DNA from 2 places in the Nonomuraea gerenzanensis genome. Region 1 is predicted to be linked to the other one. Evidence: riboswitches for the same ligand, from Rfam matches in the RefSeq annotation. Region 1 holds a riboswitch; the other holds the start of a gene.
What was found. Region 1 has a riboswitch for cyclic di-AMP ahead of LCN96_RS57265 (hypothetical protein). Riboswitches for the same ligand answer to the same signal wherever they lie in the genome.
Positions count from the first base shown of each region.

Region 2: linked by a shared signal. The riboswitch ahead of LCN96_RS43765 (coiled-coil domain-containing protein) and the one ahead of LCN96_RS57265 (hypothetical protein) in region 1 are both predicted to bind cyclic di-AMP.

Region 1 covers NZ_CP084058.1:10,074,515-10,078,763, forward strand. The annotation lists gene LCN96_RS46825 (hypothetical protein) at 1-235, shown strand, start outside; gene LCN96_RS46830 (roadblock/LC7 domain-containing protein) at 265-639, shown strand; gene LCN96_RS46835 (hypothetical protein) at 651-1,022, shown strand; gene LCN96_RS46840 (alpha/beta fold hydrolase) at 1,085-1,930, opposite strand; gene LCN96_RS57265 (hypothetical protein) at 1,994-2,716, opposite strand; cyclic di-AMP (ydaO/yuaA leader) riboswitch at 2,903-3,038, opposite strand; gene LCN96_RS46850 (DUF5302 domain-containing protein) at 3,204-3,404, opposite strand; gene LCN96_RS46855 (rod shape-determining protein) at 3,618-4,249, shown strand, end outside.
Region 2 covers NZ_CP084058.1:9,416,796-9,421,044, forward strand. The annotation lists gene LCN96_RS43750 (TrpB-like pyridoxal phosphate-dependent enzyme) at 1-45, shown strand, start outside; gene LCN96_RS57550 (50S ribosomal protein bL37) at 122-199, opposite strand; gene LCN96_RS43755 (DeoR/GlpR family DNA-binding transcription regulator) at 345-1,124, shown strand; gene galT (galactose-1-phosphate uridylyltransferase) at 1,121-2,197, shown strand; cyclic di-AMP (ydaO/yuaA leader) riboswitch at 2,266-2,410, shown strand; gene LCN96_RS43765 (coiled-coil domain-containing protein) at 2,416-3,444, shown strand; gene LCN96_RS43770 (alpha/beta hydrolase family protein) at 3,441-4,249, opposite strand, start outside.

The DNA of each region.
Region 1 (4,249 bases):
GGAGCTGGCCAAGCAGCTGGGCCGGTCGGCGTACCCGGTGCTGGTCGCGGTGCGGCGGCTGGCCGCCTCGGGGCTGCTCGCGGCCCCCGACCTGCCCCAGCGGCGGACGCCGCGCGAGCGTCCGCCGCACGACCCGGCGGCGCGGGCCCAGCCGCTGGGCCCGCCCGTGACGGGCGATCCGACCGATCTGGCGCTGCTGATGCGGCTGAAGAAGGCGCTCGAGGAGCTGTCGTGAGGTTCCCCTCACTCAGGAGGAGGCCACCCGTGGAGCTGGGACAAGAGGTTCTGGAGGAGATGGCGCTCCTGCGCGAGCGCACCCCGGACGTCCAGGGGAGCGTCGCGTGCACCGTCGACGGCCTGCAACTGGCCTGCGACCTGCCCGGGAAGGCCGGCGAGCAGGCGGCGGCGCTGTCGGCGGCGCTGCTCGCGATGAGCCGGCGCATGCTCGTCATCTCCGGCCAGGGGGCACTGGAGGAGACGCTCATCTCCGGCACGGCCGGGTTCACGGCGTTCTACGCCGCCGGCCCCACCATCGTCCTCACAGTCCTGGCCGGGCCCGGCGCGAACGTCGGGCTGCTGCGGCTGGAGGGCAGGAAGACGGCTGCCAGCGTGGCCGCCGTCGCAGCTCGTCAACGATGAGAGGAGAGAACATGGCCGGCATGGACGTGTCGCTCAAGGAGATGATGACCATCGACGGCTCCATCGGGGCCGCCATCGTCGACCACGGCAGCGGCATGGCGCTCGGCGCGCTCGGCGGCTCCAAGGACCTGGACCTCCAGGTCGCCGCGGCCGGCAACACGGAGGTGGTCAAGGCCAAGCTGCGCACGATGGACTCGCTGGGGCTCAAGGACGCCATCGAGGACATCCTCATCACGCTCAGCGGCCAGTACCACATCATCCGGCCGATCACCGGGCGCAGCGGCAAGGGGCTGTTCCTGTACCTGGCGCTCGACCGCAACCGCGGCAACCTGGCCCTGGCCCGCCATCAGCTCCGAGGCATCGAGGAGAAGCTGGAGGTCTGACGCCCGTTCCGGTGGCCCGCCCTTGGGGGGCCGGGCCACCGGCGGCGTCGGCCTCGTCGCCGTCAGGCCGAGGTCAGCTTGGTGATCTCGGCGACGAAGCTCGGCCACAGCTCGCGCGGCAGGTCGTGCCCCATCCCCGGATACGTCACCAGCCGCGCCCCCGGGATCGCCGCGGCCGTGGCCCGGCCGCCCACCACCGGGACGAGCGGATCCGCCTCCCCGTGCAGCACCAGCGTGGGCACCGCGACCTGGGCGAGCAGCTCCGTACGGTCGCCCGACGCCATGATCGCGGCGAGCTGCCTGGCCGTGCCCGCCGGGTCGAAGCAGCGGTCGTAGGCCAGCCCGGCCATCGCCCTGATCCGTTCCTGGTCCAGCTCGTAGCCCGGCGACCCGATCGTGGACCAGGTCCGTACCGCCTGCTCCAGCACCGCCTCGCGGCCCTGGGCCGGCCTGCCCATCAGGATCGCCGCGGCGGCCTCCGTGGGCGGGGCCACCGACGGGCCGGGCGTGGACATGATCGAGGTCAGGGTCAGCACCCGCTCGGGGTGCCGGATGGCCAGCGTCTGGGCGATCATCCCGCCCATGGAGGCGCCCACGATGTGCGCCGCCGTCCAGCCGAGCACGTCCATGAGGGCCGCGGTGTCGTCGGCCAGGTCGTCCAGCAGGTACGGCGGTGCCGCGCCCGTCGCGGGCACGCCGTGGTCGTGGAAGTGGGTGGACAGGCCCGCGTCGCGGTTGTCGAACCGTACGACGTGGTGTCCCTGCTCGGCGAGGAGCTCGCAGAGCCCCTCGTCCCACTGGATGAGCTGGGCGCCGAGTCCCATGATGAGGAGCAGGGGACGGCCCGTGGGTGAGCCGAAGCTCTCGTAGGCGATTTCGATGCCGTTCGCGGCTGCGCGGGTGGTCACGCCGACCAGAATGACATTCTGGTCGGCTCCTCGTAAAGCGCCGGCGCTTGAGAAGCGCCGGGGTCAGCGCACGAGGAGGGCGCGCAGGCGCTCGCCGCCGAGCACCACGCCGCCGCCCGCCATCGACAGGACGCCCGCCGTCAGCGCGCCGCCGACCACGCCCGACTCCTTCGCCTCGCCCACGGGGGCGTCGAGGAGCTGGTCGTTCGCGGCGGCGGACTCCTCCTCAGACTGCGGCGGGGTCGCGGGGTTCGGGTCGCGCCGGGACCAGGCGCCGGTGGAGAACGGCACGGGGTGGTTCTTCTTGCCCACCCCGGCACCCCACTTGGTGATGACGTAGTCGACCTCGATGTGCCCCTGGCCGCCGACGCCGTCCACGCCCAGCGTGCTGGGGTTGAACTCGCCGCCGGTCAGCTCGGCGAACGTCTTGGCGTCGAGGTCCAGCATGATGCCGCGGTTGGAGGGCGCGCCCGGCCCGCGGTCACCCACGAAGAAGGGCATCTTCTTGCCCTTGTACACCACGTAACCCTCGGTCAGCAGCGGCCAGCTCGGGCTCGCCGCCAGCCCCTTCTGCATCGGCTTGCCGCTGGCCGGCAGGCCCGTGTCACCGGCGCGGCCGGAGGCGTCGTCCCAGAAGTACGAAGCCGTGGTCGAGCCCTTGAGCAAAATCTTCTGGCCGGTGTCGGTGTCGGAGTCGGCATGGGCGGCCGTGCCGGCGATGGTCAGCGCTCCGACGGTGGAGGCGGTGAGCACGGCGAGGGAACGCAGGCCAAAACGGGCAGACATGAAGCAGCAAAACCCTTCACTGGGGGACAGGGAGGTTGCACTCACGGAAAAAAGGGCGCGGCGGAGCAGAACTCCGCGATATCGCTACGCGAAGCGCAAGATACGAGTCTTCGGGGAAGGGGGCCGCTCAGCAGGCGGCCGGCAGGTAGCGGTCCGGGGGTACGACGCGCTGGTGCATGGGGTAGCTTGTCCTCTCCATCACGCCTACCGGGTTAGCTGACGGGTTCGGGCGTGGAGATGCCCTACCGGCACAGCGCCGGATTCACCCCAACAAAGGTGGTTCCCCGGTTCCCGAGGGTTCGGGATTCGGCGCCAACCGGTCGTCCCTCTGGGGTAAGGACTAGGTCACCGGCTGGTAATGGCGATTACCTTAGCCACGGAATCGGACATCTGCAAACGATTCGCCATGAATCACCATAAAGATCTACCTGCGTTCGGGAAGAAAAAAGGGGGCACGGCATGCCGTACCCCCGCCAGAATGTCAGCCTCAGCCGCCGCTCTTGCGCCTGAACGATCTTTTACTCGCAGCCGGACCGTGCGCCCCGTGGATCTTCGATGGGTCGCCGCCCCTGCCACCGGCGCCCGATCCCGCGTGCTGGTTGCGCTTGCGCTCCAGTGCCTCGCGGAACTTGCGCTTCAGCTCGTCCTCGGGAGTTTCGCTGACTTCCGGCTCCGGTGTATCCGCCATGAGGACCTCCATGGTGTTGGGGACAGTTCACAGCTTCGCACGGGACCGCTTATGACGCGAAACCGGGCCTGCGCGCAAGTGAAGGCCCGCAACCGGAAGCCCGGGCCGGGACCGGGCGGGCGACGTCGATCACGGTCCCCGTACACACCGGGTAAAGGGGATCCGCTCCGTTCGTGGTGTTGGGTTGGGACAGGTGCGGATATGGATCCCACGATGAGACTCCTCGGTCGTGACCTGGCGATGGATCTTGGGGCGGCGAGCACGCGGATCTACGTCAAACGCAAGGGAATCGTGCTCGACGAGCCCTCCGTCGTCATGTGCGACGACCGCACGGGCAAGATCGTCGGATACGGCGCGGAGGCCGCCGACGAGACCGGCGGGCGCACGCACTGGCCGGTCAGCGGCGGGCTGCCGGCCGACGCCGAGCTGGCCCGGCGCATGATCCGGCACTTCCTGCGCAAGGTGCACTGGCACCCGTACGCCAGGCCGCGCCTGGTCATGGCGCTGCCGCCCGACTCCACGGCGATCGACCGCGAGGCGCTGCAGGACATCGCGTACGAGGCGGACGCCAGGATCGTGCACCTGGTCCCGCACGCGCTGGCGGCCGCGCTCGGCGCGGGCATGTCGCGCGGCGGGCACACCGGCCACATGGTGATCGACATCGGCCGCGACGCCGCGCGGATCGCCGTGCTGTCGGGCGAGTCCGTGGTGGCGACCGGCTCGGTGCCGTACGGCGGGCAGGCCGTGAACCGGGCGATCGTGCGCTTCGTGGAGCGGGAGCACGGGCTGCAGCTCGACGACCGCGAGGCCGAGGCGGCCAAGCGGCACGCGCACGACGGCGAGGT
Region 2 (4,249 bases), 660 kb from region 1:
CCCCAGGAGCGCATCGACCAGGCCCTGACCGAGCTGCCAGGCTGAACAAGGGGCGATCGGCCGAGCGCGAGTGACCCGCTGAAGGTGGATGGCCGCCCTCTCCCGCAAGGGCGGCCGCCCGTCATCGGGCCGTGGGCCGCTTGCCGTGGTTCGCCTTCTTCTTCTTGCGTGCCCTGCCCTTGCGTGCGCGCCTGGCCATAAGCTCGCCTCCGGTGAATCTCCGGTGATCGGTGAGCCCCCACCGTCCCCCGTCGCGCTGACCAGCGCAAGCGTTCCAGCGCTAACTAACATTCCCCAACAATTCCGTGTCATAATTTGGTGGAATCTGTTGGAAGGAGCGGGGCGTGCTCGCACAGCAGCGTCAGCAGGCGATTCTCGAACGCGTGCGCAGCAACGGCGGCGTCCGGGTGGCCGACCTCGTCCGCGAGCTCGGCGTCTCCGACATGACCATCCGTCGCGACCTCGAGGTGCTGGCCGAACGCGGGCTGCTGGAGAAGGTGCACGGCGGCGCGACCGCGCTCGGCCCCGGCTCGACCGAGGAGCCCGGGTTCACCGCCAAGTCCGCCCGGCAGCAGCAGGAGAAAGAGGCGATCGCGCGGCACGCCGCCACGCTGGTCCGTCCCGGCACGGCCGTGGCGCTGTCGGCGGGCACCACCACGTGGGCGCTGGCGCACCACCTGATCGGCGTGCCCGAGCTGACCGTGATCACCAACTCGATCCCGGTCGCCGACGTCTTCCACCGCAACCCGCGCGCCGACCGCACGGTCGTGCTGACCGGGGGCGTACGCACGCCGTCCGACGCCCTGGTGGGCCCCGTCGCCGTGGCCGCGATCCGCCGCCTGCACGTGGACACGCTCTTCCTGGGCGTGCACGGGATGAGCGTGCGCGCCGGGTTCACCACTCCGAACCTGCTGGAGTCCGAGACCGACAGGGAGCTGGTGACGGCCGCGACCCGGCTGGTCGTCCCCGCCGACCACACGAAGTGGAACACGGTCGGCATCAGCACCATCGCCGAGCTGAGCGAGGCCGACGTGGTCATCAGCGACGCGGGGTTGCCGGAGGACGCACGCACCGAGCTGGCCGAACGGGCCGGAGAACTGATCATCGCGGAGGGCACCCCTTGAAGCGCACCATCACCCATCTGGCCGACGGCCGGGAGCTGATCTACTTCGACCGGCGTGACGACGCCGACAGGAGCGCGATCGACCGGCGGACGCTCGGCCCCCGGCCGGTGGCGTCGGAGATGCGGTACGACCCGCTGACGGAGGAGTGGATCGCGATCGCCGGGCACCGGCAGACGCGCACGTTCCTGCCGACCGGCGGCACGGCCGAGTGCCCGCTGTGCCCCTCGTCCGACACCCGGTCGACGGAGATCCCCGCCCACGACTACGACGTGGTCGTGTTCGAGAACCGTTTTCCCTCCTTCTCCACAAATTTCGGGACTTATGAGGAGCCGGGCGGGCTGAGCGAGGTCCGTCCTGGCGTGGGGCGGTGCGAGGTGGTGTGCTTCACCTCCGATCACGACTCCTCCTTCTCCAAGCTCCCCGACTCCCAGGTGGAGCTGGTCATGGAGGCGTGGGCCGACCGTACGGCCGAGCTGTCCCAGATCGAGGGCGTGGAGCAGGTGTTCTGCTTCGAGAACCGGGGCGCCGAGATCGGCATCACGCTGGCCCATCCGCACGGCCAGATCTACGCCTACCCCTACGTCACCCCCAGGACCAAGCTGCAGCTCGCCGCCGCCGGCCGCTACACCAAGGGCAACCTGTTCGCCGACGTGCTGGCCGCCGAGCGGGAGGCGGGCACGCGGGTGGTGGCGAGCAACGAGCTGTGGACCGCGTTCGTGCCGGCCGCCGCGCGCTGGCCGTTCGAGGTGCACGTGTATCCGCACCGGCAGGTGCCCGACCTTGCGGCGCTGACGGAGGAGGAGCGGGCGGCGTTCGCACCCCTCTACACCTCCGTGCTGCGCGCGTTCGACGGATTGTTCGACATGGTGATGCCGTACATCTCCGCCTGGCACCAGGCGCCGGTGCGGGCGGGCAGGGAGCTGGGATACCTGCACCTGGAGCTGTTCAGCATCAGGCGGGCGGCGAACAAGCTCAAGTTCCTGGCCGGCTCGGAGTCCGCGATGGGCGCCTTCGTGAACGACGTTCTGCCGGAAGAGGCGGCCCGGCTGATTCGATCACAGATTGATCACTAATAGATTTCTACTTAAGGTCGCATGACCCGTGATCTACCACTAATATCCCCATATGCATCGGCCGTAACGGTCGTAGTACGCCTAATCCCGGGCGCCTCGCCCGGGAGCCGGGGACCCAAACCGCACCTGGGGTGAATCCGCTACGGCGGTAGGGAATCGCACCTCCCATGCCCGAACCCGTCAGCTAACCCGGCCGGCAGAGGGAGAGGAACATCTACGTGGCGGCTTCGTCCCCCGCGATTCTTGCCATCGGCCTCATCACCGCCACCGCCGTCACCCTGTCGGCGTCCCCCGCCACCGCCATGCCGGCGACATCCGCCACCGCCGCCGCCCTGTCGGCGGCATCCGCCACCGCCGCCGCCACCGCCGCAGCAGCGCCCAAGCCGACGGAGTCCGAGCTCCGCGCCCAGCTCAAGCAGCTCAACAGCAAGGTCGACAAGCTCATCGAGCAGTACAACCTCAAGCGCGTCGAGCTGGCCAAGGCCCAGGACGCCGCCAAGGCCGCCGCGGCCAGGGCGGCAGCGGCGGAGCAGACGCTGGCCGCCGCCGAGCAGCGAGTCGCCGACATCGCCCGCCTGCGTTACCAGAACGGCGACCCCTCCGCGCTGCCGGGCTTCATGCTCCCGACGGACGCCGGCACCGCGGCCCTGCTCGAACAGCTCACCGCCGAGCAGCAAGCACTCGTCGCGACCGTGGCCAAGGCCCGCGACGACAAGAAGAAGGCCAGCGAGGAGGCCGCCGCGCTGACCGAGCGGATCAAGTCGGACGCCGCCAAGGTGGACGAGCAGCGCGACGAGGCCGAGGACGTCATCGACGACATCAAGGACAAGCTCCAAGACCTCGTCCCGTTCGGGACGGGCCGCAACGCCAACGGCACCTGGGCCCCCGAGCTGCCCACCGGCTCCGACAACATCACCGCCCGGACCCGGCTGATGAAGGCCCAGGTGGAGAAGAACTTCTCGCTGCCGTTCACGGTCGGCTGCTTCCGCTCGGGCTCCAGCGGCGAGCATCCGCTCGGCCGGGCCTGCGACTTCATGATGAGCACGGGCGGCTCGATGCCCTCGGCCGCCAACAGCGCGCTCGGCGACCGGATCGCGGCCTGGGCGATCGCCAACAAGGACAAGCTCGGCGTGAAGTACGTGATCTGGAAGCAGCGCATCAACCAGGGCTCCGGGTGGCGGGCGATGTCGGACCGCGGCAGCGTCACCGAGAACCACTTCGACCACGTGCACATCTCGATGAACTAGGACGCCCCGCACGCCGAGGGACAGAACCTGGCCTCCGGGTGACGCGACGACGGCTCGTCCAGGATCGGCTGCCGCTGCCCCTTCAGGTGCCGGTCGAGGAAGGCGGCCACGTACGTGCGGGTCAGCTCGGCGGCGCGCTGCGCGGGCAGGGTGCCGTAGGCGGGCGTGACCCCGAGCGAGCCCTGCAGCAGCGGCCCGTCGGTGAACGACTGGTGCTCCGCCCCCGTCAGCACGATCCACCGCTTCCACCCGCTCAGCAGCTTCCAGTCACGCTCCCAGGACGGGTCCCGGCCGCCGGGCACGTGCTGCGGCGTGCCCAGGAACAGGAACGGCCGGGAGAACCCGCTCTTCGGGATGCGGGCGTAGGTGGTGCCGTCCATGTCGATCCCCGCGCGGATGCGCGGGTCCCGCAGCATGGACGCGACGGCGCCGGCCCCGCCGATCGACTGGCCGACCATGGCGGTCCTGGAGCGGTCGAGCACCCCGGCGCCGTCCCACTCCGACGGCAGCCGGTCCAGCACGAACGACACGTCCGCCGCCCGGCCCAGGACCACGCCCGTGCCGAAGCCGGGGTCGGCGTCGCTGTCGCACGCCAGGCACTCCGCGACCGTCCCGTCGGCCAGGGTGGTGGCGTAGCTCTCGTAGGGGTGGTCGACGCCGGCCACGACGTAGCCGCGGCTGGCCAGGTCCTCGGCCAGGGACGTGAGCGTGCTCACCGGCTTGGTGAAGCCGGGCGAGAGCACCACCAGCGGCAGCCCGCGGCCGGTGGGCGCGGCGTCCGCGACGGCGTTCGTGCCTGTCCTGC